3 regions of the Rahnella sp. RFA10(1/100) genome follow, and region 2 is predicted to be linked to each of the others. Evidence: predicted binding sites of a transcription regulator. Region 2 holds the regulator's gene; each other region holds the start of a gene.

Region 1 (10,045 bases), 720 kb from region 2:
ACCAGCGCCATGGCGTCAGGCTTGCCGGAAGCGGCCGTACCTTCAGCGGTAACCGTCAGTTTACCTTTCGGATTGCTCAGCAGGCCGCAGGTCATGTCGTATTCGCCCGGCTCAAGGTTAGCCGTCATTTTCTGCGTGAAACCCGGCGCCACGTTTTCACGTTCTTCCACCACCATCACGCCTTTGAGGATTTCCCATTCCAGGTTTTTCTGACTGTTGTTATGGATAACAAACTGAGTTTTACCGGCCGGCACGGTCAGCGTCATCGGTTCACATTGTTTGTCATTAACAGCAATTTTGACCTGACGAACATCAGCAGCCAGCGCGTTGGCGCTCAGCGCAAAGGCCGGCAGGGACAACAGGGCGATCTGTAAAGCTTTACGGCGAAAATGTGGCATGTGTAACTCCGTGGCAAGGGCAAAATGAGGAATGAAGTTGATAAAATTAACGTTGTGTTTTTTGCCCGGCAGAAACCGGCGCAGCCACAGGCGATTTACTCTGTGGAATAAAGAACAGGAACAGCGCGGGGATCAGATACAGGAAATACACCGCAACTTCGCTGACCGTCGGCGCTTCCTGATACCCGAACATCCCTTCCAGCAAGGTGCCAAATAAAGAGTGTGTGGATAAAGTCCCGCTCAGATCAAAGGCAATGTCCTGCATACGGTTCCACAACCCCGCTTCGTGGAACGCGCGGATAGCGCCCGCAGCCAGTCCGGCGGCGACAAACAGGATGAACAGGCTGGTCCATTTGAAAAACTTCGCCAGATGCAGTTTCACGCCGCCGTAATAAATCAGGAAACCCAGCACGATGGCCGCGCCGAGGCCAAGCACTGCACCGATCGGGGCTTCAATACCCACGTCTTGCTGGAAGGCTGCCAGCAGGAAAAACACCGATTCCAGCCCTTCACGCGCAACCGCAAAAAACACCATCGCAACCAGTGCCCAGCCCTGACCGCGACCGGAATTCAGCGCATGATCAATCGCCCCTTCCAGATGCACTTTGATAGACCTTGACACTTTGCGCATCCAGAACACCATGTATGTCAGAATGCACACCGCGACGACGGCGACGATACCTTCAAACAGCTCCTGTTGTTTTTGCGGAAACTCACCGGTCGTGGCATTGATGAAAAGACCGAGCGCCAGGCACAGCGCAGCGGCGATGAAAACGCCAATCCAGACCACACCGAGCCACTGCCCGCGTTGCGTCCGTTTGAGGTAGCTGGCAATCAGGCTGACGATCAGCGCAGCTTCCAGCCCTTCGCGAAACATAATGAGAAACGGAACGAACATGACGAGCTCCCGGCCCCTGAATTCTGACGAACCACAGAATGTATGAGGCCTCTGTAAAGAAAAGTAAAAAGAAACGATAGTGATTATCATTCTTGCCAAAAGAAATACAAGAGGCAACCGATCCTTTTTTTGAAAGGGGATCGGTAAATACACATGAAAAAATCAGACGGAAGGCTTATGCGGCGGATAATGCTGAAAACCGGGGCCTGAATGACCCCGGTCTGAGTGACACAACAGGAGATTATCGGTTAAACAGTTTTATATTCCGCTTCCGCGGCGGTGAAACGCTGCTCAACAGCGGCGGAAGGCTTACGCCCCGTCAGGCTGACAATCCAGATAGCCAGTGACGCGAAAATGAAACCGGGAATGATTTCGTATAATTCAGCCCAGCCATATTGTTTCCAAAGGATCACCGTTATTGCACCGACCAACATCCCCGCCAGTGCACCGTTACGCGTCATACGTTTCCACATCACGGAAATCAGGATCACCGGCCCGAATGCGGCACCGAAACCGGCCCAGGCATAACTGACCAAACCGAGAACCCGGTTTTGCGGGTTGGCAGCCAGCGCAATAGCAATCAGCGCCACGATCAGCACCATTGCACGCCCCACCCACACAAGTTCGCGCTGACTCGCGCCTTTTCGCAGAAAAGCTTTGTAGAAATCTTCAGTAATGGCGCTTGAACACACCAGTAGCTGACAACTCAGGGTACTCATGACCGCTGCCAGAATAGCGGACAACAAGATCCCGGCAATCCATGGGTTGAACAGAATTTTCGCCAGCTCGATGAACACGCGCTCACCGTTTTGCGTCACGTTGCCCGCTTCAGCCGGATTATTGCTGAAGTACGCGATGCCGAAGAATCCTACAGCGATGGTACCTGCCAGACATAAAATCATCCATGTCATGCTGATACGGCGCGCTCTGCGGATAGTGAAGTGAGAATCGGCCGCCATGAAACGCGCCAGAATGTGCGGCTGACCGAAATAGCCCAGCCCCCAGCCCAGCAATGACAGTATCGCCACCAGATTCATGCCCTTAAACATATCAGTGTATTCAGGATTTTTGGCTTTGATGACCATCATCGAGGTATCAATGCCGCCAACGGCGAGGATGACGATAACCGGTGTCAGGATCAGTGCGAAAATCATCAGGCTGGCCTGCACGGTATCGGTCCAGCTGACGGCCAGAAAACCGCCGATAAAGGTATAAAGGATAGTCGCCGCCGCGCCGGCCCACAGCGCGGTCTGGTACGTCATGCCGAAGGTGCTTTCAAACAGACGTGCACCGGCCACGATGCCGGAGGCACAATAAATGGTGAAGAACACCAAAATCACAATCGCGGAAATAATGCGCAGCAGCTTGCTCGAATCTTCAAAACGATGCGTAAAGTAATCCGGCAACGTCAGCGCATTGTTATTGGCTTCGGTGTGTACACGTAGCCGCCCCGCCACCAGTTTCCAGTTCAGGTATGCGCCGATAGTCAGACCAATCGCGATCCAACTTTCCGAAATGCCGGAAATAAAAATCGCACCCGGCAGCCCCATTAACAACCAGCCACTCATGTCGGAAGCACCGGCGGACAGCGCCGTGACCACGCTGCCCAGACTGCGTCCGCCCAAAATATAATCATCAAAGTTTTTGGTTCGTAGATACGCGATGAGCCCAATCAAAATCATCCCGAAAATATAAACACAAAACGTCACCAGCATCGGTGTGTTCATTGTCATTCCATTCTCCACTTTCTTATTTTTTGCGATGTTGTCCGGCACCTGTCTGTCCCGGCAGCACTCCACCCGAAGTGCTGCCAAAAACCTGCCGGGGCGAGATGATGGCTGAAACCTCTAAAGGTTGCAGCAAGACTCTCCATATTTTTATATAGTCACTGACTCTGTATGGTTTTTATTCAAAATTACTGTCGAGCCGGATACTGGTTTAGCCTTATCCACTTTTCAATATTTTTAACATTTCAAATACACAAAATTCACCCTCCATCACAGTTATCCGCAATACGGGTTGTACTTTGCAGCACGGAAAGTTGCACCCGATATAACCCTTGATATTGACGCCATGACAAGACAGGCAAGATCCATGCCGTTATTTTCTTGTTAAAAATGCCAGGTGAATCACAACAGGCACACTTCATGCATTAACAAGGTTGCACAAGGTTGCAACATAGAAGATATTGCTCGACATAAAGATAACGAATTCACCTGAAATTTTTCATATGGAGTGTTTGCGCATGGGTATGACCACGATGGGCGTGAAGCTGGATGAAGGTACGCGTGACAGGCTAAAAGAAGCGGCTCACAAAATTGACCGCACGCCGCACTGGCTGATCAAACAAGCGATATTTTCCTATCTTGAACGGCTGGAAAACGGCGATACACTGCCGGAAATTCCGGCACTGAATGGCGCTGCACCTGAAGGTGCGGAAGATGCCGCTGTACAACCTGTTCAGGAAGCCCATCAGCCATTCCTTGATTTCGCTGAGCAAATTCTGCCACAGTCGGTCAGCCGCTCGGCTATCACCGCCGCCTATCGCCGCCCTGAGCCTGAAGCCGTATCCATGCTGCTTGAACAGGCGCGTCTGCCTGCCCCGCTCAATGATGCAGCGCTGAAACTCGCGGCTGATATCGCCACCAGACTCAGAAACCAAAAGAGTGCAAACGGCCGCGCCGGGATGGTGCAAAGCCTGTTGCAGGAGTTCTCTCTGTCTTCTCAGGAAGGCGTAGCGCTGATGTGTCTGGCGGAAGCATTGCTGCGTATCCCCGACAAACCGACACGCGATGCGTTAATCCGCGACAAAATCAGCAACGGTAACTGGCATTCACATCTGGGACGCAGCCCGTCGCTGTTCGTTAACGCCGCAACCTGGGGTTTGCTGTTCACCGGAAAACTGGTCGCGACACACAATGAAGCAAGTCTGTCAAAATCTCTGAACCGTATTATCGGTAAAAGCGGTGAACCCCTGATCCGCAAAGGCGTGGACATGGCGATGCGCCTGATGGGTGAACAGTTTGTAACCGGTGAAACCATCGCCGAAGCGCTGGCCAATGCCCGTAAACATGAAGAAAAAGGTTTCCGCTATTCCTACGACATGCTGGGAGAAGCCTCGCTGACCGGAAAAGATGCCCAGGCCTATTTACTGTCTTATCAGCAGGCGATCAATGCCATTGGCAAGGCATCCAATGGTCGCGGCATTTATGAAGGCCCCGGCATTTCCATCAAACTTTCCGCCCTGCACCCGCGTTACAGCCGGGCGCAATATGAACGTGTGATGGAAGAATTGTATCCGCGCCTGCTTTCGCTGACATTGCTGGCACGCAGTTACGACATCGGCATTAACATTGATGCCGAAGAAGCTGACCGTCTGGAAATCTCTCTCGATTTGCTGGAAAAACTGTGCTTTGAACCGGAACTGGCCGGCTGGAACGGTATCGGCTTCGTGATCCAGGCGTATCAGAAACGTTGTCCGATGGTCATTGATTACCTGACCAATCTGGCACAGCGCAGCCGCCGCCGTCTGATGATCCGCCTGGTGAAAGGCGCGTACTGGGACAGCGAAATTAAGCGCGCGCAAATGGACGGTCTGGAGGATTATCCGGTTTATACCCGCAAGGTTTACACCGATGTTTCCTATCTGGCCTGCGCCCGTAAACTGCTGGCCGTGCCAAACCTGATTTATCCGCAGTTCGCAACGCATAACGCCCACACCGTGGCGGCGATTTATCAACTGGCCGGAAATAACTATTATCCGGGACAGTACGAATTCCAGTGTCTGCACGGCATGGGTGAACCGCTGTACGAGCAGGTGGTGGGGAAAATTTCTGACGGCAAACTGAACCGCCCGTGCCGTATTTATGCCCCGGTCGGTACACATGAAACGCTGCTGGCGTATCTGGTGCGTCGTCTGCTGGAAAATGGTGCGAACACGTCCTTTGTTAACCGTATCGCTGATGCCACGTTACCGATCGGGGAACTGGTTGCCGATCCGGTTCTGGCAGTTGAAGCGCTGGCCGCCAGTGAAGGTCAGGTCGGACTACCGCACCCGCGTATCGCACTGCCGCGCAATCTTTACGGTGACAAACGCGTCAACTCTGCGGGTCTGGACATGTCCAGCGAACACCGCCTGGCATCCCTGTCCAGCGCCCTGCTGCAAAGCGCCAGCCATCCGGTAAAAGCACAACCGATAATTGATGCGCAGACGGATGATGGCGAATTCCTGCCGGTGATCAATCCCTCTGAAAATACCGATATCGTCGGGTATGTTCGGGAAGCGACGGAGGCGGAAATCAGCCGTGCGCTGGATGCCTCAACTGCTGCCGGTGCGATATGGTTTGCGACACCTCCCGAAGAACGTGCCGCCATCCTGCAACGCGGCGCAGAACTGATGGAAGCGCAGTTGCAAAACCTGCTTGGTGTGCTGGTGCGCGAGGCAGGAAAAACCTTTAATAACGCCATCGCTGAAGTGCGTGAGGCCGTAGATTTCCTGCATTATTACGCCGGGCAGATCCGCGAAGATTTCGCCAATGACACACACCGTCCGCTGGGGCCGGTGGTCTGTATCAGTCCGTGGAACTTCCCGCTGGCAATCTTTACCGGTCAGATTGCTGCCGCGCTGGCCGCAGGCAACAGCGTACTGGCAAAACCCGCTGAACAAACGCCGCTGGTCGCTGCGCTGGCCGTGGGCATTCTGCATGAAGCCGGTGTACCGGCTGGCGTATTGCAACTGCTGCCCGGTCAGGGGGAAACGGTCGGTTCGCAACTGGTGAATGACGAACGTGTCCGTGGTGTGCTGTTTACCGGTTCGACGGATGTCGCGGGTATCTTGCAACGCAACATTGCCGGTCGTCTGGATCCGCAGGGACGTCCGACACCCCTTATCGCCGAAACCGGCGGCCTGAACGCCATGATTGTTGATTCTTCCGCGCTGACCGAACAGGTGGTCATGGACGTGGTGGCCTCGGCCTTTGACAGTGCCGGCCAGCGTTGTTCAGCTCTGCGTGTGTTATGCATTCAGGAGGATGTCGCCGATCACACGCTGCAAATGCTGCGCGGTGCGATGGCGGAGTGCCGCATGGGCAATCCGGAGCGTCTGAGTACCGATATCGGGCCAGTGATCGACGCCGAAGCCAAAGCCGGTATCGAAAAACATATCGATGCGATGCGTGCCAAAGGCCGCACCGTGTATCAGGCCACGCAGGAATTTACCGCTGACCAGCAGGAGTGGAGCCGCGGCACCTTTGTGAAACCCACGCTGATCGAGCTGGAAAGCTTTGATGAGATGAAGAAAGAAATCTTCGGACCGGTGCTGCACGTGGTGCGCTATGCCCGTCAGGACCTGGATACGCTGATCGGTCAGATTAATGCTGCCGGTTACGGCCTGACGCTGGGCATTCATACCCGCATCGACGAAACCATTCATCGTGTTACCCAGCAGGCGCACGTCGGCAACATGTACGTGAACCGCAATATGGTCGGTGCCGTGGTGGGTGTGCAACCGTTCGGTGGCGAAGGTCTGTCCGGTACCGGTCCTAAAGCCGGAGGCCCGCTGTATCTGTATCGCCTGCTGAGCAGCCGTCCGCAAGACGCCGTACCGCAAACCCTGTTACGGCAGGATCGCGAACTGCCGCTCGATACCTCCGTCCGCGAGGCCTTGCTGGCACCTCACCGCGCGCTGCAACAATGGGCGACAGAACAGAAGCACCGCGAGCAGTTTGTCACGGTTTGCGAACGTTTCGCGCAAACCAGTCAGGGCGGCACCTTGCGTACCCTGCCGGGACCTACCGGCGAACGCAACACTTACGCGCTGTTACCGCGTGAGCGCGTTCTGGCGCTGGCTGATAATCAGGATGATGTCCTGATCCAACTTGCCGCCGTCACCGCGACAGGTTGCCGTATTCTCTGGCCGGAAGCGCCGTTGCAACGTGATTTGTTCAACAGCCTGCCAAAAGCAGTACAGGCGCGTATCGATTTCGCCAAAGACTGGCAGACCGACACGCAGGTGTTTGACGCGGTGATTTACCACGGTGATGCGGATCAGTTGCGCGAACTTTGCCAGACCATTGCCCAGCGTCCGGGAGCCATTATATCGGTACAGGGCTTTGCGCGCGGTGAGGACAATATTCTGCTGGAACGTCTGTTACATGAACGTTCACTGAGCGTGAATACGGCTGCCGCCGGGGGAAATGCGAGTCTGATGACGATCGGGTAAAGCAGGAGTTGCAGGAGAGCCGCTGCAAGTGGGCGGCTTTTAAAAAGCCTGAGGAAACTTTTTGGATTTCAGTTGCAGTGAGGAATGGATCGAGACAATTTCGGTTTCTCAAGAACGGTTATCACGCGGCCTTTCGCGCCGAAACCGGCCAGAGGGGAAAAAGCTTTTCCCCTCTGAACTCCCCTCGCTTTTTCAAACAAGTGATCCGCACGCAGGCTATGTTTCAGCAACCACTGTGACAGGCTGGAAATCTTGCCGCTATGCGGTGCCTTCTCTCGGTCCTGAAGCCTTTGGTCTTCAGGCCGCTCCGTTCAGCAAGATTTCTGAATCGCCCGCACGATCTTAAATTCAAAACCATTTGGCCTTTCATATTAAAATCAGTGAGGTTGCGAACTAAAAGCCGGAGGCCGGTTCCAAAATCACGCCGTAACGAGAGGTGAAAAACCGCGATTCTTTTTGCGCGGGTTGTAACCCGAGTGCAGGGCACCGCGCAGCGGCGGGATTTTGCGGCTATCACCTCGCTCGCTGAAACATAGCCTCCAGCGAAGCGCGCAGTTAAAGAGCCCGGGATTCTCAAGGGGTGCGGCGACAGGCGCCCCTTGAGGCCCGTGTGGGTGGCAACCCACGGTTTTGACCTCAGTGTGCCAGAAACTTCTCCAGAAACTGTTTCGTTCTCGCATGTTGCGGATTTGAGAACAGTTCCTTCGCGGGCCCCTGTTCCACTATTTTTCCCTGATCCATAAAAATAGCGCGGTCTGCTACGTCACGGGCAAAACTCATTTCGTGGGTCACTATCACCATAGTGCGACGCTCGAGAGCCAGTGCACGGATGGTGTTGAGAACTTCCCCCACCAGCTCCGGGTCAAGGGCGGAGGTAGGTTCATCAAACAAAATTACTTCAGGGCTCATTGCCAGTGCGCGGGCAATGGCAACGCGTTGCTGCTGACCACCGGAGAGGCGGCGCGGATAGGCATTTTCTTTGCCACTTAACCCGACTTTTTCCAGTAGCTGACGTGCCGTGGCGATGGCTTTTTCTTTCGGCTCGCCCTTCACTATCACCGGCCCTTCAATGATGTTTTCCAGCACTGAACGGTGCGGGAACAGATTGAAGTTCTGGAAAACAAACCCTACCTGCTTGCGCAGTTCACGGACGTTATTCTTCTGTTTACTGACAGGCTTACTGGCATCAATTTCGATATTACCGACTTTGATGGTGCCGCCGTCCGGCTCTTCCAGCAGGTTAATGCTGCGTAATAAGGTGGTTTTACCCGAGCCGCTGGGGCCAATGATCGCCACGACTTCCCCGGCATTCACCTGCAAATCAATACCGTGCAACACCGTTTGTCCGTGGAATTTTTTAGTCAGTTGCTTTACGTCAATAGTACTCATGAAGGCTCCTGATCCTGACGGTTAACGCGGTCTTCCAGACGGTTTTGCAGGAAGGATAAAACGGTCGCCAGCACCCAATAAATGACCGATGCCGCCAGATACATGGTGAACACTTCCAGTGTGCGTGAGGTAACCAGTTGTGCCTGCCGGAACAGTTCCGGCACCTGAATAGTCGCCGCCAGCGAGGTATCTTTCACCAGCCCGATGAAACTGTTGCCCAGAGGAGGCAGCGCGGTACGGGCGGCCTGCGGCAAAATCACGCGGCGCAGGGTTTGCCACGGATTCATGCCGATACTGGCTGCCGCTTCCCACTGCCCTTTTTCGATAGACGAAATCGCCGCACGCAGGGTTTCAGAGGTATACGCCGCCGTATTGAGAGAGAGGCCAATCATCGCCGCCGGGATAGGATCCAGCTCAATGCCAAACTGGGGCAGACCGTAGTAAATCATAAACAACTGGGCGATCAGCGGCGTGCCACGGAAAACGGAGACGTAAAAACGCGACAACCATGACAGTGGCCAGAAATGCGAAAGGCGCATCAGCGCCAGCACGAAGCCCAGAATAAGACCGAACACCATCCCGCCCAGACTGAGCTGAAGCGTAAACAGTGTCCCTTTCAATAAAAATGGTGCTGAATCCAGCACCAGTTGAATACTTTCTTGCATCTAAGACCTTTAGATTTTCTGGATCTTTGAGATATTCACCGATGCTCTAAATAAATGAACTTGCATCAAGGCAGCAAGTGCCCAAGTCCCGATGAGCTTACACAGGTAAGTGATTCGGGCGAGCAAGCGCAGCTAACGCCAAGGCAAGTTCAGTTATGACGAGCATTACTTCGTTACATCCGCGCCGAACCATTTCTGTGAGATCTTCGCGAGTGAGCCGTCTTTCTGCATTTCAGCAATCGCTTTGTTGATCGCGGCCAGCAGTTCCGGGTTGTCTTTGCGGATCGCCACGCCCGATTCCAGACGGGAGAAAGGCGCGCCTGCAACCGCTAAGGTATCACCGGTTTTCTTGACCAGATCCAGTGCTGCCAGACGGTCTACCAGAATAGCGTTGATGCGGCCTACGCGCAGATCCTGATATTTAGTCGGGTCATCATCATAAGTACGGATATCCACACCCTGCACGTTCTGACGT
Region 2 (10,045 bases):
AAAAGTTGATCGCCATTGATGTCGCCCCCGTGGATTATCACGTCCGTCGTCATGATGAGATTTTCGCGGCCATTAACGCTGTGACCGACGCAAGACTCCGTGACCGCACGTCTGCCAGCGACTGTATGCGCCAGTATATAAAGGAAGACGGCGTGATCCAGTTTTTGCTTAAGTCCTTCCGCCAGGGCGAATGGTGCTTCAACGTGCCCGTGCTGCTCAGTGAATACGAAACCATTACCGGCTGGGAAGATGTGCCAGCATGGGATCATCCGGCGCTGTTTATCCGCGGGAGCTTATCGCCGTATGTGCAGGATGAATACCGCGACGCGATTGCCCGCCAGTTTCCACAGGCCAAAGCACATGTGGTGGCGGGAGCCGGTCACTGGGTGCATGCGGAAAGACCCGATGCGGTACTGCGCGCTGTGCACCGTTTCATCGATGTGGCCTGAGGTTTAACATCCTGGGGATAAATTGTGCAAAAAGTCTGCACAACTTAAGAAGTTATCATGAAATCAGGGCAATCAGGCGTTGTGAACCCCTGGGGCGCCAGTGTATGATTGCGCGCTATAATTTTGCCGCCCCGTTTTACTCACAGTGAGTCGCGGGGGGTGAATTGGGTCAGGGTTTCTTAGCCCGAAATGTGTGAAACGCTCGTCAGGAACGGCTTGCCGTTTCCCGATGTAAAAACTTCCCTGGTTGTACCTCTACCTATGGCAAAAGAACAACTGGATCGCACGACGATTGATCTGTTCGCAGATGACCGTCGTCCGGGGCGTCCAAAAACAAATCCGCTATCCCGTGATGAACAGCTCAGGATCAATAAGCGCAACCAGTTACGCCGCGATAAAGCGAGCGGCCTGCGTCGTGTGGAGCTGAAAATGAATGCCGATGCTGTTGACATGCTCAATAAGCTGGCAGAAGAACGCAATATCAGTCGTAGCGAATTGATTGAAGAGATGCTGCTGTCGCATCTTAACGGTCATGAAGGTTGATTGAAAAGCGGGTAACCCGATAAGGCTACCCGTTTGTTTTTCTTAATTATTCCACGCTAATTTACGTCTTCCCACTCAGAACGTTTCCCAGTTTTCAGCACTTTTCGCCGAAAGCCTGCCGGTATCAGGACGCAACAAGGGTGCTGAAATCGACTTCGCCGGACGTGAACCCACATTCGTGACGCTGTCTTTCAGTTTGAACGTTGCGACGGCGTTGTTGAGCAACGAAGCCTGTTCTTCCAGCGATACTGCGGCCTGTGACGCCTGTTCTACCAGTGCGGCGTTCTGTTGTGTAACGCTGTCCATTTCTGTGACCGCTACCGCTACCTGACTGATTCCTTTACTTTGTTCGTCAGACGCAGACGCAATTTCCGCCATGATGTCGGTGACATGCGTAATTGAGCGCACCACTTCATTCATTGTCTGACCGGCGTTTTCAACCAGTTTCGAGCCGCTGTCGACGCGGGAAACCGATTCGCTGATGAGCTGTTCGATTTCTTTTGCAGCCTGCGCACTGCGTTGTGCCAGGCTGCGCACCTCGCTGGCAACCACTGCAAAACCACGCCCCTGCTCGCCTGCACGTGCTGCTTCTACTGCGGCATTCAGCGCCAGAATGTTGGTCTGGAAAGCGATGCTGTTAATCACGGAAGTGATTTCAGCAATTTTCTTCGAACTGCCGGAGATATCTTTCATGGTGCTGACCACATCCGCCACGATGTTGCCACCTTTCTGCGCAGTGGTAGAAGCTTCCATAACCAGCTGGCTGGCATGATGAGCGTTATCAGCATTGTGCTTAACCGTCGCAGTCAGTTCTTCCATGCTGGCAGCGGTTTCTTCCAGTGCAGATGCCTGCTCTTCCGTACGGGAAGATAAATCATTGTTTCCGGCTGAAATTTCTGACGCGCCCTGATAGATGTGATTGGTGCAGTTGCGGATGGTCTGAACGGTATTCACCAGGCTAGACTGCATCAGGTTCAGTAACGGAATCAGCTTACCGGCGCAGTTTTTACCGAACTCATCCAGATAAAGCGTCAGATCGCCGCTGGCGATCACCGCGAAGTGATCACGGATTTTATCCAAGGGTTTCACCAGCGCCATGACCAGATAACGGTCAGTCAGTAATAAGATCACCAGCCCGATACCAAAGGCCGTCAGCAGAATCACTTTGCTGAATGAGGTCAGATGGGCAGACTGCCGTTGCGATGCATCAAAATCTACCGCGATCTGACCGCCGACTTTGTCCATCGAGACACCAAAACTGCGGCTCAGTGCAGGTACGGTAGTGTTGGCTAACTGGTTATATAACTCCGTGTTCTTACTGAAGGCTGCGTCGAACATTGGCGTGACGCCCTGGGTAATCAGATTTTCCCAATTGGTGATCAGTTCCTGCACGGCAACATCTTCCAGCCCCGGATGCGGCGCCGTTTTAAAATTAGCCAGTGCCTGGGTCAGCCCGGTGAGGGATTGTTTGGCGGTATCAAAAATTTCCGGACCTTTTGACGGATCGGCCTGAAGCTGTGCGACGGCACGCGTAAGGCGAGTTACGGTACGGAAATACTGATCATTTCCTTTATTGATCAGCGCCATATTATTGACCAGCTCGGTACTGTTTTTGGTATTTTGGGTCAGTGTGTCAAGGGAGGTAACGGTGTATAGGGAAACACCCGCCCACATGACACAAAAAATGCCAAGAATTGTTAACAAAGCGGCCCTGATGGTAATATTTTTTAAAAACTGCACGATATGCCTCTCTCGAAACATGACTGTTTCTGGCCTGAGGATTGAGGGGGATGCGGAGAATCAAGACAGGTAACCAGCAGGCAAGTGCCCCAGGACATGTTTGAACACCTCTCCGGGCATCGATTTCTTTATTATGTTGAGATTGCTCTCGCATCATCTATCGGCGGAATATTCTCGAAATTTAGTATTGTGACGACTTATTTCTTCAATTTGCGTTTGACCTTATTCAGCCTGAGGTTAACGCACCCTGCGTGAAAGCACACAAAGGCGATAACACTTAAAAATATTGCCCGATAAACTTATTTCCCAGCTAAGAAGGCGAGCAGAAGCATATTCTCCGCCGCACGAGTTTGCTATCATCTGCATTATTATTGCCTGCGTTGCAGAGCACTTCATTGAGAACAAGAGGTTAGGTAATCTTATGGCCGTTGTAGGTATCTTCTTTGGATCCGATACAGGTAACACCGAAAACATCGCAAAAATGATCCAGAAACAGTTGGGTAAAGATGTTGCAGAGGTGCATGACATTGCGAAGAGCAGCAAAGAGGATCTGGAAAAATTCGATATTTTGCTTATCGGTATTCCAACCTGGTATTACGGTGAAGCGCAGTGTGACTGGGACGACTTTTTCCCAACGCTGGAAGAGATAGATTTCGAAGGTAAGCTGGTTGCACTGTTTGGCTGTGGTGACCAGGAAGACTATGCCGAATATTTTTGCGATGCACTGGGCACCGTGCGCGATATCATTGAGCCACGCGGCGCAGTGATTGTCGGACACTGGCCTACCGAAGGGTATCACTTTGAAGCCTCTAAAGGCCTGGCTGATGATAAGCATTTCATAGGACTGGCAATTGACGAAGATCGCCAGCCGGAACTGACCAGTGAACGTGTTGATGCCTGGGTGAAACAGATCACAGAAGAACTCAGCCTTTCTGAAATTATTGGCTAAAAACCCTGTTGGCCCTGAGGATTTATTCTACAATTGAAGGGCCAAACTATTACTGAAATTAACAATTTAACTGCTACAAAATTGTAACTTTCGGTCGTATCAAGGTACACTGAGTTCCTCTGTTTTTTCTATCGATCAAGTCGTTGCATTACCAATGTGACCGGCAAATTGTGATCTTTATTAACAGGCTATCGTTGACGACAATTGGCACACTTGCGTAAACGAAGAGACTAAACGAATAATTTGTGCCGCCGATGCCACAGGCTGCATGCCTCAACTTGATTAGCACATAGTAACAGGACTGAATCCGCATGACTGACAACAACACCGCACTGAAGAAAGCTGGCTTAAAAGTCACGCTTCCGCGCCTCAAAATCCTGGAAGTGCTGCAAGCGCCGGAAGGTCATCACGTTAGTGCGGAAGATCTTTACAAGCAATTAATTGATATGGGTGAAGAAATTGGCCTGGCAACGGTTTACCGCGTTCTGAACCAGTTCGACGACGCCGGTATCGTTACCCGTCATAATTTCGAAGGCGGCAAGTCCGTATTCGAACTGACTCAGCAGCATCACCACGATCACCTCATCTGCCTGGATTGCGGACGTGTAATCGAATTTCGTGATGAGTATATTGAAGGCCGTCAGCGTGAGATTGCTAAGAAACACGGCATCAAACTGACCAACCATAGTCTGTATCTCTATGGTCATTGTGAAGCAGGTGATTGCCGCGAAGATGAGTCTTTGCACAACGATAAACCTGCGCACTAATATGGCATGTGGCAACCCCGTTGCCGACAGGCTGTGAATTCATTAACCGCTGAAAAGCGGTTTTTTTATGTCTGGATTTCAGCAACCCTAAAAAAACCCCGGCACGCCGGGGTTTGATTTCTGCGATTCGTTTTACGGTTTCGGAGCGTTATTGGCCCGGATTTCCTGCCATATCTTTCCGCAATCTGCGGCATACGCCTGACCATTACCGGTTTTGCGTGCCGTAAGACACTGCTGGTAATCCACCACGCGAACCGTTTCCTGTTCCGCAAATTTTTGGTGGGCTTTTTCCTGTTTCAGTACATTCAGCACCGCCTGACAGGATGCCAGTTTATCCGGATTGCCTTCCGCCGTATTAATACAGGCGCTGTAAGCCTCACGCGTTTTGGATATTTCAGCCTGATCGGCTGTCGGCGCACAACCCGCCAGCAGAACAGCGGATACCACGGTCATCAATAATTTATTCATCGACATAGCGACCTCAGAAAATAGTGAATGGAGCGATAACAATGAATTTCACGTCTTTTTCATCCTGGAAAATATTGCCGTATCCGCCGCCCCAGCTTGGAATATCCGAATGATTGTCATACTGGGTGTAATGCAGTTTGAACAATGTCCCTTTCGCACGGCCTTCCTGAATGGTGTACAGCGCATCCAGACTCCAGGCGCTTTCTTTCAGGCGCTGACTCTGGTCGTAAGCCGCGTTAGTGCTCGGCCTGGCATCCCATGCATAAACATAGGAGCCACCGACGGCTAAGCCCGGTAAATCCCATTTTGCCAGGTCATACAACACGCCTGCATATACTGCTTTTTCACCGTTAGCGTTGAAGTCCGAACGGTTGTCCCACCACACATCAAGACGGCCGTTTGAAGAGGAATACGTCGGCGTCATACGTTGCAGGAAGTAACCCTGGTTCCCTTCCGCTTTCACCATCGTCCCTTCCAGACGCCAGTTGAACTGACCCGTGGTATAGCCGAAAGTTAACGCCTGCAACCAGGCCAGACCATCATACAAACTGTTTGGATCATTTTTGTCGCTGATACGATCTTCTGCCCCATAGAACTGATAGCTGGTAGTCAGCGGATTGCCCAGCAAATCTATTTTGTACGAGGCTTTGCCAAAGTACTGATCGACATAACTTTCAGCCTGACCAAACGCGCCTTCCAGCACGAAGTCATTTTTAAAGTCATATTTCGCACCGAGTGAGTGAATATAAGAAACGCCGGTTTTCTTATCATTCTGGCGGAAATCATCCATTTCCAGATGCCAGGGCGATTTATATTCGTCGGCCCACATATAGGAGAAACTCAGTTCACCCGGATCACCGAAATCATGTTTATACCCGGCTTCCGCACCGCGATAAGTCCCCGGCATGAAGCTCCAGTGCGGTGCGATCAACGTCTGCCCTGTGGGCTGAATATAGCCCGCATGTCCCCAGAATCCGCCATATTTAAATTTACCGGCCGCTTTGTAGAGACTGACCCCGCCTTTATCACCTGAGTAATCCTCGTCATAAGCGTGGTTTTTAGAAGAGAATGCAATTTCGTTTGGATGAGTGCTGTCACTGGCTTCGGCTAATTCAATGGCGGTGAAGGCCGCAACGTCGATACCGAACATGTCCCAGGCATAACCAGAGGAAAAATCGAGATTCAGGTTAGCAGTGGAGTGTGAAAGGTTAGTCGCGTATTTGTTGTAGTCGGAATTATTGACGGTGACTTTTGAGCCATCCGGACGGGTTTCTTCTTTGGTTTTGTTCAAATCTTTGCGGTCACGTTCACGCTGCCAGTAATACACGCCACCGGTCAGTGTGGAATCATCGATAAAACCGGCCGCGCTGGCCTCGTGTGAAAACATCATTCCGCCACTCAGTAAAGTGCCGGCGAGAGAATACATGGCAGGTTTCAGGTAAGCCGATCCCCTGCCCCTGTTAAGGTGCTTGTGCATAGAGATTCCTCATTTTGACTAAAAATTTCGTGCAAAACCCAAACGGGTATCAAAATCGGCCGTCAGAGACGTAACCGGTTAAATCAACATTAAGAGTATTTTTCGCGACGCGAATTATCAATGGGTAATTAATCATTGATCATCGAAGTATGACAAAGTGCACATAAAGATGAAAAAATGTAACTACATGTCTTAAGGCAGGATCAGACCGACAGATTATTTAAATAGAGAGAATAAACAAGTCACTAAGTTTTACTGAGGAAAAGTTAAAACGTTTCAGCCACAGAAAGTACTGAAAATGAGCGTTTAAAAATCATACATCGGGAACACATTAATTCGCGACGAAAACCAATTTTTTGCAGCAGCAAAATAAAACCCGGACATAAAAAAACGCAGCCTGAGCTGCGTTTTTAAACCCTTATCGCGATGACTTTTATGCGACCGGTTTACTTTCCCATGTATCACGCAGGCCCACGGTACGGTTAAATACCAGATGTTCCGCGCCGGAGTAGCGACTGTCAGCGCAGAAATAACCTTCACGCTCGAACTGCAGGCTGATTTCAGCCTGAGCAGACACCAGCGACGGTTCAACAAAACCGTGCGCAATCACCAGAGACTCCGGGTTGATTGTGGTCAGGAAATCTTCTGCCTGCCCCGGGTTGGCAACATTGAACAGACGGTCATACAAGCGGAACTCAGCCGGTTTACCTTCTGAAGCCGAAACCCAGTGGATCACACCTTTCACCTTGCGGCCATCGGCAGGATCTTTACTGAGGGTGTCGATATCGTAAGAGCATAAAATCGTGGTGATATTCCCTTCTGCGTCTTTCTCGATACGTTCTGCTTTGATCACATAGGCATTACGCAGACGCACTTCTTTGCCCAACACCAGACGCTTGTACTGTTTATTGGCTTCTTCACGGAAATCGGCCTGATCGATGTAAATCTCACGGGTAAACGGTACTTCGCGGCTGCCCATTTCCGGTTTGTTCGGATGGTTCGGCATCTTCACCCACTGCACAGCATCACCCGTAAAGTTTTCAATGATCACTTTAACCGGATTGATCACTGCCATAGCGCGCGGTGCATTCTCGTTCAGATCGTCACGGATACAGGATTCCAGCGCCATCATTTCAACGTTGTTATCCTGCTTGGTCACACCGATACGACGGCAGAATTCACGGATTGAAGCAGCGGTGTAACCCCGGCGACGCAGGCCCGACACCGTCGGCATACGCGGATCGTCCCAGCCTTCAACAATCTTCTCCGTTACCAACAGGTTCAGCTTACGCTTGGACATGATGGAATATTCTAGATTCAGACGGGAGAATTCGTACTGACGCGGGTGGCAGGGAATAGAAATATTATCCAGAACCCAGTCGTAGAGACGACGGTTATCCTGGAATTCCAGCGTACACAGCGAATGGGTGATCCCTTCCAGCGCATCGGAAATGCAGTGGGTAAAATCGTACATCGGATAGATGCACCATTTTTTACCGGTCTGGTGGTGTTCTGCGAACTTAATACGGTACAGAACCGGATCACGCATGACAAAGAATGGCGAGGCCATGTCGATTTTAGCACGCAGACAGGCAGCGCCTTCAGCGAACTCACCGTTACGCATTTTTTCAAACAGCGCAATATTCTCTTCTACGCTACGATCGCGATACGGGCTGTTTTTACCCGGCGACGTCAGTGAACCGCGGTATTCACGGATCTGCTCAGGAGACAGTTCATCCACATACGCCAGACCTTTGTTGATCAGTTCCAGCGCGTAAGCATGCAGTTGATCAAAATAGTCCGAGGAGTAATGAATATCGCCGCTCCAGTCGAAACCTAACCACTGAACGTCGTGTTTGATCGACTCAACGAATTCGATATCTTCTTTTGCCGGATTGGTATCGTCAAAACGCAGATTGCACTGCCCCTGATAGTCTTGTGCAATGCCGAAATTCAGGCAGATAGATTTCGCATGACCGATATGCAGATAACCATTAGGCTCAGGCGGGAAACGGGTGCGAACGGTATTATGTTTCCCGGTCGCCAGATCTTCATCAATAATCTGACGGATAAAATTTGTTGGGCGGGCTTCAGCCTCACTCATTGTGCAATTCCTCTACGCAACATTGACTCTACGGATAACCGCTTATGTTCCAACAAGCCACGTCGGGAAACAACCGTTAGTTGCATAAAATCGTGGTTATCTCTGCTGCGTCTGTTCTCAGGCAATAAAAAAGCGGGAAGAGATCGCTCTCTTCCCGCTGTCACTCCGTCAACCTGTTACGCCATCTGGCGAATTATTTGCTCTGGATGTCGAACAGCTTGGTCTGTCCCGCGACCACGAAACCACTGGCCAGTGAGACCACACCGGTATAATCATCAATATTACTGACGACGACCGGGCTTATCATTGAACGGGCATTGGCGTTCAGATAATCCAGATCCAGTTCGAGCACAGGCTGACCGGCGGTGACTGTTGCGCCTTCCTCGACCAGTCGGGTAAAGCCCTGTCCGTTCAGCGCCACAGTATCAATCCCCATATGCACCACGATCTCAGCACCGGAAGTGGTTTCCAGGCAGAAAGCATGATTGGTATTGAAGATTTTCACCACGGTGCCCGCGGCTGGCGATACCACAATTTTATCGGTAGGACGAATAGCGACACCATCACCTACGGCTTTGCTGGCAAAGGCTTCATCAGGCACCTGATCCAGCGCGACGATATCACCCGTTACCGGAGATACTAAAGTTTCCACTACCGTTTTCACGCTGTTTGGCACGGCCTGAGGTGCAGTTTTGACAGCAGCAACCGGCTCAGCCGTTGCAACACCTGCGGCGACTGGCCCGCGAGCCATCACTTTTTTCATTGCATCAGCCAGAGATTCAGCTTTTGCACCCACAATAACCTGAATGCTTTGTTTATTCAGACGAACAATTCCTGACGCACCCAGACGTTTACAGGCAGCATCATCAACGGTGCCCGCATCTTTTACATTCAGACGCAGACGGGTAATACAGGCGTCAATACCTTTGAAGTTGTCAGAACCGCCCAGCGCACCGATGTAACTCAGCGCCAGCTGGTTCAGACCTTCTTCTGTATTGCTGTTCGCTTCCGGCTCACCGATATGCTCAACGTCGTCTTCACGACCCGGCGTTTTCAGGTTGAACATGCGGATAATTACGCTAAACAGAACAAAGTAGATGACGAAGAACACGACGCCCATCACCAGCAACATCCAGACGTTCTTGCTGGCTGCTGGCAGGTTGTACATCAACGCATAGTCGATGGCACCTGCGGAGAAGGAGAAGCCGGCGTGGATACCCAACGCTGTCGCAATGTACAGGCTGACCCCGGTAAGGATAGCGTGGACTAAATACAGTAGCGGAGCCAGGAACATGAACAGGAATTCTAATGGCTCGGTCACACCGGTCAGGAATGCGGTCACCGCGACTGAAACCAGCATACCGCCAACCAACGAACGACGCTCTTTCGGTGCAGCGAAGTACATGGCACATGCTGCGCCTGGCAGACCGAACATCATGATTGGGAAGAAGCCGGACATGAACATCCCTGCAGTGCCGTCACCCGCGTAGAAGCGGTTGATGTCACCGTGGAATACAGTACCCGCAGCGTTAGTGAAGTCACCAATCT
Region 3 (10,045 bases), on a different contig from region 2:
GCACCGGTGTCAGGACTTTACTGACTGACGCCAGCGCCGAGTCATTGATGTTATCCACCGCCTTGCCGCTGAACGAGAAGCTGTTCAGTGCACCGATGAAAACACTGGCGATGACGATCACTTTACCGGCCCGCAACACGAAACCTTTCAGACGCTGCCACGTTTGCAGCAGCAGGCTTTTCAGATGCGGAACGTGATACACCGGCAGTTCCATCACAAACGGTGAGGCTTCGCCGCGCATGATGGTGTATTTCAGCAGCAGGCCGGTCAGGATGGCGACCACGATGCCTAACAGATAGAGCGAGAACACTACGGATGCGCCGTCCTGTCCGAAAAAGGCCGCGGAGAACACCGCGAAAATCGCCAGACGTGCACCGCATGACATAAACGGCGCCATCATCACGGTGATCAGACGTTCACGCGGTGCATCCAGCGTGCGGGCGCCCATAATAGACGGCACGTTACAGCCGAAGCCAACAATGAGCGGTACGAAGGATTTGCCCGGCAGACCCAGTGACTGCATCAGTCTGTCCATGACGAACGCGGCACGCGCCATATAACCGGAGTCTTCAAGGAATGACAGAAACAGATACATCATGCCAATTTGAGGCACCAGCGGCAGCACGGTGTTGATACCGCCGCCTATCCCCTGCGCCAGAAAAATGGTCAGCCACTGCGGGAAATGCAGGGTAAAGCCTATCCACTGCATACCCTGAATGAAAATCGCAGCTGAGCCGATATCGAAAATAGGTTGCAGCGCGCCACCGATGTTGATGGCCAGTACGAACATCAGATACATCACCAGCAGAAAAACCGGCACGCCCAGAAAGCGGTTGAGGATCACCCGATCGAGCACCTGCGTCAGTTTATTCGGTGCCGTGAGATGAGAATTGCTGACCTCCGCGCAGAGTGTCGCGATACTCTGATAACGCGCATCGGCAATCAGCAGCGCCGGGTCTTCCAGTTTTTGCTCAGCCAGCCGGGCTTTCACCTGCGGCAATAAAGCGTGCGCGTTGCCTGCGTGTGTCTGGCTATAAATATCCCCTTCAAGCATTTGCAGCGCCAGCCAGCGGCGTTGTTGTAGCGACATGTCTTGCGGCATGCCGGCGGCCAGCACATCGACTTCCTGTTGCAGCAGCGGATGATATTGCACACGCTCCAGCGCAGCCACCTGAGGCAATGCGTCGATGGCAACTTTCAGTTCCTGGATGCCACTGGCCCGGGTAGAGATCAGCGCCACCACCGGGCAACCCAGACGGGCAGACAGCGCAGGGATATCAATATTGATGTTCTGGATTTTGGCGATATCAAGCATGTTCAGCGCCACGATGCACGGTACGCCCAGCTCCAGCAGTTGCAGCGTCAGGTACAAGTTACGCTCGAGGTTTGAGGCATCCACGACGTTGATCATCAGATCCGCGTCGCCGCTAAGAATGTAATGGCAGGCAATTTGTTCATCGAGCGAGGTTTGCTCGGAAATGGTGGTCAGGGAGTAGGTACCGGGTAAATCCACCAGCGTAATCTGATGTTCTGCGGTGGCGAACTGACCTTCTTTGCGCTCGACAGTGACGCCTGCCCAGTTACCGACACGCTGACGGGAACCGGTTAACTGATTGAAAAGGGTGGTTTTACCTGAGTTCGGATTACCAATCAGGCCGATAGTTAATGGTTTCATACGTTAAAGTCTGCGTGTGAGAAAAGGTGAATATGCAAGCGCAAGGCCCGCCGCGAAAAATGTACTGTCACCGGCCTGACGGGGGATCAGGCCATCATCTCGAGTTGCAGCAGATCGAGATCTTTTCTGCGGACCACCAGGCTGGTACGGCGGGTTTCAATTTGTACCGGATCGCCCATCGGCGCCACGCGGATTATGTTGAAAAATGAACCCGGCAACATCCCGAGTGACAGCAGTTTCTGCCGGTAAGCCGGGCTGATTTCGTGTGAAAAGCCGGTAATTTTATAAGCACGTTTTGACTGAAGTTGCATAATTCCTCGCGAGGCGATCAGGCATTAATGGATGACGGCGTTTTAGTGATTTTGCGCCGTGCGTCCTTGCCCGGTGGTTCCACTGACTGGCGATTTATGTTGCTAAAAATATTGCTCTGAAATTGTCCCTGGTGCGAAATGGCCAGCCTGAAACTGGCGGTGCACTGAATACACAAAGAAGTACAAATGAGAATAATTATCATAATTAGTACGCGTATGGAGACAAAAGAAAAGAGGTGGGCCTCTTCGCGGGTATCTCCACCGCGTCGCTATCCTATGCCTGCGGGATGTGCGTTTTATTGATTTACCTCAGTGATTGATTCATTAGGAGAGAGTTTAAAAAGTGTCGAAAAAAGAGGCGTAAAAAAAGCCGCTGATTATCAGCGGCTTTCACAGGGAGAGGAGCAAAAGGAAAATTACCGTTTTTTACTCAGTGCAGCTGCCAGCGCATCGGCCATCGCGTTGTTACCGGCAGGAGCCGCATTGCGCCCCGCCGGTTTGCCCGGTGAATGACGCTTCTGATTATCGCGGGAATCTGTCGCCGGTGCGGAAGGACGCCGTGCCGGTGCTTCGCCGGGCTGTTCGTCCAGTCGCATAGTCAGCGCGATACGTTTACGTTGCAGATCGACTTCCATCACTTTGACTTTCACGATGTCACCCGCCTTCACCACTGTGTGAGGATCTTCGACGAATTTGTTCGCAAGCGATGAGATGTGAACCAGACCGTCCTGATGGACGCCAATATCGACGAACGCACCAAAGTTGGTAACGTTAGTGACAGAACCTTCGAGGATCATACCCGGCATCAGGTCGTTCATGGTTTCGACGCCATCGGCAAAGGTGGCGGTTTTGAACTCAGGACGCGGATCGTGCCCCGGTTTTTCCAGCTCTTTGATAATGTCGGTGACCGTTGGCACACCGAACTGCTCATCGGTGAATTCGCTGGCTTTCAGGCCGCGTAACACATTGGAATCACCCATCAGATCTTTCAGTGCCAGCTGTGTCGCTGCCAGAATGCGTTCCACGACCGGATAGGTTTCCGGGTGAACTGTCGAGGCGTCGAGCGGATTATCGCCGTGGTTGATGCGCAGGAAGCCCGCGCATTGTTCAAAGGCCTTTGGCCCCAGACGGCTGACTTTCAGCAACTGCCCGCGGTTACGGAACTGACCGTTTTCATCGCGCCAGCTGACAATATTCTGCGCCATCATGCGGGTCAGGCCCGCCACGCGGGTCAGCAGAGGAACGGAAGCGGTGTTGAGATCGACACCCACGGCGTTCACACAGTCCTCCACGACGGTATCGAGTTTTTTCGCCAGCTGGCTCTGGCTGACGTCGTGCTGATACTGACCGACACCGATGGATTTCGGGTCGATTTTTACCAGCTCAGCCAGCGGATCCTGCAAGCGACGTGCGATGGAGACGGCTCCGCGAATAGAAACGTCCAGATCCGGGAATTCCAGTGCCGCCAGCTCGGAAGCGGAATACACCGATGCACCGGCTTCGCTGACAATCACTTTCTGCGCTTTTACCGCCGGGAACTGTTTTTGCAGCTCGAGGAAGAAACGTTCCGTTTCCCGCGACGCGGTGCCGTTGCCGATCGCCACCAGTTCGACGTTGTGTTTGATGCACAACGCGGCAACCTGTTGCGCGGCTTTTGCCGCCTGACCGGTATGGGGATAAACGGTATCGATATCCACCAGTTTACCGGTGTTATCCACAACGGCGACTTTCACACCGGTACGTAAACCCGGATCAAGCCCCATGGTGGCGCGCATACCGGCCGGCGCGGCCATCAGCAAATCGTGCATATTACGGGCAAAAACGTTAATTGCTTCATCTTCTGCGCGTTCACGTACGGTGCCCATCAGTTCAGTTTCGAGATGCAGCAGGACTTTGATACGCCATGTCCAGTTGACCACGGCGCGACGCCAGACGTCAGCAGGCGCATTGTTCAGGCGCAAACCCAGATGGTCGATGATCAGTTGTTCGGCATAGCTTTCTTTTGGCGGTTCGTCATGCTGTGGATCGGCATTCAGCGCCAGCTGTAAAATACCTTCGTTGCGGCCACGGAACATCGCCAGCGCACGGTGCGAAGGTACCTGGGAAATCGGTTCGTGATGATCGAAGTAGTCGCGAAATTTCGCGCCTTCCTGCTCTTTACCTTCCACCATCCGGGAGGTCAGATGGGCATTTTTCCACAAATAATCACGGACTTTTGCCAGCAGCGAGGCATCTTCTGCAAAGCGTTCCATTAAAATATAACGTGCGCCGTCAAGTGCGGCTTTGGCGTCCGCTACGCCTTTGTCTGCATCGACAAATTTTGCGGCAGCAGCGTCCGGCTCATTTTGCGGCGCGTTCCACAACAGTTCGGCCAGCGGTTCCAGTCCGGCTTCAATGGCGATTTGTCCGCGCGTGCGACGCTTTGGTTTAAACGGCAGGTAAAGGTCTTCCAGCTCGGTTTTGCTCAGCGTGGTATTGATGGCTTTCGCCAGATCGTCGCTGAGTTTTCCCTGCTCCTCAATGGATTTGAGAATGGTCTGGCGACGGTCTTCCAGCTCCCGCAGATAACCCAGACGGGTGTCCAACTGACGCAGTTGGGTATCATCCAACCCACCGGTGACTTCCTTACGATACCGTGCAATAAACGGCACGGTATTACCTTCATCCAGCAGACGCACCACGGAAGCAACCTGCTCCGGGCGAACCTGCAATTCACTTGCGATAATGCGGCTCAGTTGATCATTCATAGGTCTGGTATCAGTTTTTTCGTTTAAAAAAGCAGGGCACAGTTATACGGTTTGAAGACATAAAATGCCAGTCATCAGGCCATCCACCTGCGTGTTTTGGGAGTTAGCTGATCATTTCACGTATTCAATTTCATTGACGTACCAGGTTGCGTCGCCGACCGGCGTGGTCACCACCAGACTGTCGCCCACTTCTTTTTTCAGCAGGGCGCGCGCCATCGGCGAATCGATAGAAATGTAGTCTTTGCGGCCAAAAATTTCGTCATAGCCGACAATACGGAAGCGCTTGATGTCGCCGTCGTCGTTTTCCACCTCCACCCACGCGCCAAAGAACACTTTTCCGTCCTGCTGTGGTGAGTAATCGACGATGCGCAGTTGCTCCAGACATTTCGTCAGATAACGCACGCGGCGGTCGATTTCGCGCAGCCGCTTTTTATTGTACTGATAGTCAGCATTTTCGCTGCGATCGCCCAGACTCGCGGCCCAGGTGACTTTTTTGGTCACCTCCGGTCGCTCTTCGCGCCACAGGAAGTCCAGTTCAGTTTTGAGCTTGTCGTAGCCTTCACGGGTAATCAGTTTGGTTTTCATGTCACCTGTCGCTTTCCTCAACATTCTCCGGCTATTGTTTCATACAATGGCGCCGCTGGCAGCGCAGAAATCAGCCGGAAATTCTGCGTTACTGCTACGCTATATCTGATGGCTTTGCGGGCAAATAATCTTTATCCTGCGGCGCAATGCGTTGAATTTAATAACAGTCCTGATTCACATAAAAATATCACTTCTGGCGATAGTTCACAGGGATTAGAGGTACAGCAGCAAATGGATTTATTAAAATTCTTACTTCGTCTGCCTTTTATATTGATAAAAGGTTTTTTCCGCGTGCTGGCTTTTATACTGAGCCTGCTGGGTCGCGTCTTCAAACCGGTGGTCGGCAATATCGACTGGCGTGCGCCTGCCTGGTGGGCAGCCACTTCCGGCTGGCTTAAGCGCAGTGTTACGCGCATGGAAAATGGCGTAGATCACTACCCGAAAACCATCAGCCTGGCGATTCTTGTTTTGCTGTGCGCCGCAGGGGCGGGCGTTTACGGCTGGCACTGGTGGCTCAGCCGCCCGCAGCCTATCGACCCGGCCCCGAGGGTGTATCAGGACACCAGCGTGCGTGTCAGCGGACCTGAAGCTGTGAATTACGCCGCGCAAAAACCTGCATCACAGCAGGTGATTTTCAATTTCCGCCATTCTGCCGCGCCCGTAACTGATGTTGGCAAAGTGGTTGAAAAAGGAATTTCCCTGAAACCTGCCGCCGAAGGTGAATGGAAATGGGTGAGTGGCTACACGCTGATTTTCATCCCTAAAAATCCGCTGCCGATGGGCAGAAAATATGACGTGAATTTTACGCCTGATGTCCTGCTTGCGCCGCAAATCAAGCTGGCGAAAACCCGTTATGAATTCACCGCCCCTGCGTTCGATTATCAGCTGGGGCAGGCTGAGTACTATCAGGATCCCCAGGACCCGCAAAAACGCAGCGCGATTTTTAACGTTAAATTCAATGCACCGGTGGATGTTGCCAGTTTCGAAAAACAGATTTCGCTTGGCCTGACCGAAGGTAAAGCGAAAACTGAGTCGAAACTCAATTACTCTGTGGTCTATGACCAGAAAAAACTCAACGCCTGGGTACATTCCGAGCCGCTGAAACCGCTCGATCACGGCGGTTCGGTGCGTGTCATCCTTGGCGAAGGCATTACATCGACCGTGCCGTCGAATGCGACTGCGCAGACTAAAAATGCCGTGGTGTCTGTGCCGACGCTTTACAGCCTGGCGGTGAATGAAGCCAGTGCGCAGGTGGTGGATGCCGATGGGGCGAAAGGTCAGCGGGCGCTGATCGTCGGTTTCAGCGACGCGGTGAAAGATAAAGATATCCGCCAGGCAGTCAAAGTCTGGCTATTGCCACAGCACAATCCAAATGATCAGTACGAGGCCAAAGGCCCGGATGATTATGCCAGCTGGGCCGTTGACAGCGTCGAAAACAATGTACTCGCGCAGTCCACGCCGCTGAATATCCAGCTTAATGATGCGGAAAGCGATTATCAGCCGCAGTTCAGCTTCCGCTTCGATGCGCCTGCCCGCCGCGCCATGCTGGTGGAAATTGACAATATTCTGACCTCTTCCGGTGGCTACAAAATGCCGGAAAAAGTGTACCGCATCGTCGCGGTTCCGGATTATCCGAAATCCCTGCAATTTATGTCGCAGGGCTCGCTGTTATCGGTCAGCGGTGACAAACAAATCAGCGTGGCGGCACGCAACGTGCCGGGCCTGCGTCTGGACATAAAACGGGTGATCCCAAGCCAGCTGCAACACATTGTGTCATTCAAAAGCCGTGAGTATTCATCGGCGGAATTTAACCGCCTGAATGACGAATATTTTACCGAGCACTTTACCTATCAGACGGCGGTCAATAACGACAAACCGGGCGACGTGAATTTTCAGGGCGTCGATCTTTCGCGTTACCTCTCCACTGATCCGGCGTCACATCGTGGCGTATTCCTGCTGACGCTGTCGGAATGGGATCCGAAGAAGAAAGAAAATAAACCGGAAACCGATGACGACGGCAATGTCTATCAGGACGATGGGCAGGGCGAAGAAGAAGCACCGGTCGGCGACTCACGTTTTGTTGTCGTCACCGATTTGGGGATTATTGCCAAGCGTTCACAGGATAAAACACGTGATGTGTTTGTGCAGTCGATCCACAGCGGTGCGCCGGTGGCGAACGCGAAAGTTTCCGTGATTGCCAAAAACGGCATTACCCTTCTGACGCAAACCACCGGTGCTGACGGTCATGTGCGCTTCCCTGCGCTGGACGTTTATACCCTTGAACGCCAGCCGGTGATGTTCCTGGTGGAAAAGGAGGGCGATGTCTCCTTCCTGCCGGCGGACCGGAATAACGATCGCGGTCTCGACTTCTCCCGTTTTGATGTCGATGGCGAAATCACGCCGAACGACCCGCGCACGCTGAGCAGCTATCTGTTCTCTGATCGTGGCGTTTATCGTCCGGGGGACACCTTCAATATCGGACTGATTACCCGCGCCGCCGACTGGAGCAACGGTCTGGCGGGTGTGCCGGTGCGGGCTGAAATTCACGATCCGCGCGACAAGCTGATGAGCACTATTCCGCTGACGCTCGGTGCCAGCGGTTTCAATGAGCTGAGTTATACCACTGACGATAATTCACCAACCGGTGAATGGAACATCTATTTGTATCTGATTGGCAAAGACAATGCCTCTTCCACTTTGCTGGGCCATACCTCGGTCAACGTCAAAGAGTTCGAGCCGGATCAACTGAAGGTGAAACTGCAACTGACGCCGGACCGCAGGCAGGGCTGGGTGAAACCGTCAGAATTGCAGGCCAGTATCGACGTACAGAACCTGTTCGGTACGCCCGCGCAGGACAGGCGTGTGACCTCCAGACTGACGCTGCGCCCGATGTATCCGAGCTTCGATCAATTCCCGGATTACGCTTTTTACGAGAACCGTCAGAACAGCGACGGTTTTGAAACCGAGCTGGAAGACCGCAAGACCGACGAAAATGGCGCGGCGAATATCCCGCTGGATCTGAAATCTTATGCTGACGCGACGTACCAGCTGCAACTGCTGTCCGAGGCGTTTGTGGCCGGTGGTGGCCGTTCCGTGGCTGCGACGGCGCGGGTGCTGGTATCGCCATATGACTCTCTGATCGGCGTAAAAGCCGACGGTGATTTAGGCTATATAAACCGCGATGCCGCACGACATCTGAACGTTATTGCGATCGACCCGTCGCTAAAACAGATTGCGCTGCCGGACCTGAAAGTCGCGCTGATTGAACAGAAATACATTTCAGTGCTGACCAAACAGGATTCCGGCGTTTACAAATATCAGTCGAAAATGAAGGAAGTGCCGTTGTCGGAACAACCGCTTTCGCTGACGGCGCAGGGCAACAATCTGACGCTGGCGACGGATAAACCCGGTGATTTCGTGCTGGTCATTGAAGATGCGAAAGGCAATGTGCTGAACCGCATTGGCTATACCGTGGCCGGTAACGCCAATCTCAGCCGTTCGCTGGACAGAAATGCTGAACTGAAGCTGAAACTCAATCAGGCGGAATATCAGCCAGGTGAGGAAATCGAGGTATCCGTTAACGCGCCGTACACCGGCAGCGGGCTGATCACTATTGAGAAAGATAAAGTGTACAGCTGGCAGTGGTTCCATACCGACACCACCAGTTCGGTGCAGAAAATTCGCGTACCGGCGGGAATGGAAGGCAACGGTTACATTAACGTGCAGTTCGTGCGTGATGTGAATTCCAATGAAATCTTCATGAGTCCGCTGAGCTACGGGGTGATGCCGTTCAAAATCAGCACCAAAGCACGGCAGAACAGTCTTGAAGTCAACGCGCCTGAAGTGATTAAACCCGGCGAAAATCTGGTCATGACGGTGAAAACCGAGGGGCCGCAACAGGTGGCGCTGTTTGCTGTGGATGAAGGTATCTTGCAGGTGGCGCGTTATCGCCTGAAAGATCCCCTGGAGTTTTTCTTCCGTAAACGCGAACTGGGTGTGGAAAGCGCGCAGATTCTGGATCTTATCCTGCCGGAATTCAGCAAGCTGATGCAGCTGGCCGCCGCGCCGGGCGGCGATGCCGGTGAAGGGCTGGATCTGAACGTCAATCCGTTCAAACGTAAGCGCGATAAGCCCGTTGCGTACTGGTCGGGTATTACCGACGTGAACGGTGAGAAGCAGTTTAATTATCCGGTGCCGGATTACTTTAACGGTAAAATCCGCGTGATGGCGATTTCCGTCACGCCGGACAAAATAGGGAAAGCGCAGACCTCGGCGACCGTGCGCGACAACTTCATCATGACGCCAAACGTGCCGTCGATGGTGGCACCGGGCGATGAGTTTGATGTCAGCGTGGGGGTCAGCAATAACCTCGAAGGGCTGAACGGCAAAAGCATCCCGGTTGCGATTCACCTGACCGTACCGCCGCAGCTTGAAGTGGTGGGTAACGCCGATCAAAACGTGTCACTGGCAGAAAAACGCGAAGGCGTGATTAACTTCCGCCTGCGCGCCAAAGCGTTGCCGGGCGATGCACCGCTGGTGTTTGTAGCGAAGTATGCAGATAAAACCAGCCGCCGGACGATCAGTACGTCGGTGCGCCCGGCGATGCCGTTCCGCACGCAGTCAGTGATGGGGCGTATGAGCGGCAGCAGTCAGAACGTCGATAACCTGCGCCAGATGTTTGATGCTTATGCGGTGCGCACGGCAGCGGTATCCAACTCGCCGTTAGT

The links. Region 2 encodes Fur, which represses iron uptake genes when iron is present. Its sites were predicted from a motif close to ATAATAATGAGAACNACTATCAA; they were not measured.
Region 1: the regulator Fur is predicted to act here: its motif matches at 1,370-1,392, upstream of efeU (iron uptake transporter permease EfeU).
Region 3: the regulator Fur is predicted to act here: its motif matches at 2,173-2,195, upstream of feoA (ferrous iron transporter A).

The regions. Positions count from the first base shown of each region.
Region 1 covers NZ_SEWR01000001.1:656,733-666,777, forward strand. The annotation lists gene efeO (iron uptake system protein EfeO) at 1-398, opposite strand, end outside; gene efeU (iron uptake transporter permease EfeU) at 445-1,296, opposite strand; gene putP (sodium/proline symporter PutP) at 1,545-3,029, opposite strand; gene putA (trifunctional transcriptional regulator/proline dehydrogenase/L-glutamate gamma-semialdehyde dehydrogenase) at 3,542-7,516, shown strand; gene ETV65_RS02805 (hypothetical protein) at 7,578-7,862, shown strand; gene tcyN (L-cystine ABC transporter ATP-binding protein TcyN) at 8,153-8,905, opposite strand; gene tcyL (cystine ABC transporter permease) at 8,902-9,570, opposite strand; gene tcyJ (cystine ABC transporter substrate-binding protein) at 9,736-10,045, opposite strand, start outside.
Region 2 covers NZ_SEWR01000001.1:1,375,052-1,385,096, forward strand. The annotation lists gene ybfF (esterase) at 1-449, shown strand, start outside; gene ybfE (LexA regulated protein) at 711-992, shown strand; gene ETV65_RS06325 (methyl-accepting chemotaxis protein) at 1,068-2,732, opposite strand; gene fldA (flavodoxin FldA) at 3,154-3,681, shown strand; gene fur (ferric iron uptake transcriptional regulator) at 3,993-4,448, shown strand; gene chiQ (ChiQ/YbfN family lipoprotein) at 4,581-4,916, opposite strand; gene ETV65_RS06345 (OprD family outer membrane porin) at 4,930-6,342, opposite strand; gene glnS (glutamine--tRNA ligase) at 6,827-8,497, opposite strand; gene nagE (PTS N-acetyl glucosamine transporter subunit IIABC) at 8,691-10,045, opposite strand, start outside.
Region 3 covers NZ_SEWR01000005.1:63,153-73,197, reverse strand. The annotation lists gene feoB (Fe(2+) transporter permease subunit FeoB) at 1-1,675, opposite strand, end outside; gene feoA (ferrous iron transporter A) at 1,762-1,986, opposite strand; gene ETV65_RS15960 (Tex family protein) at 2,403-4,733, opposite strand; gene greB (transcription elongation factor GreB) at 4,845-5,318, opposite strand; gene ETV65_RS15950 (MG2 domain-containing protein) at 5,550-10,045, shown strand, end outside.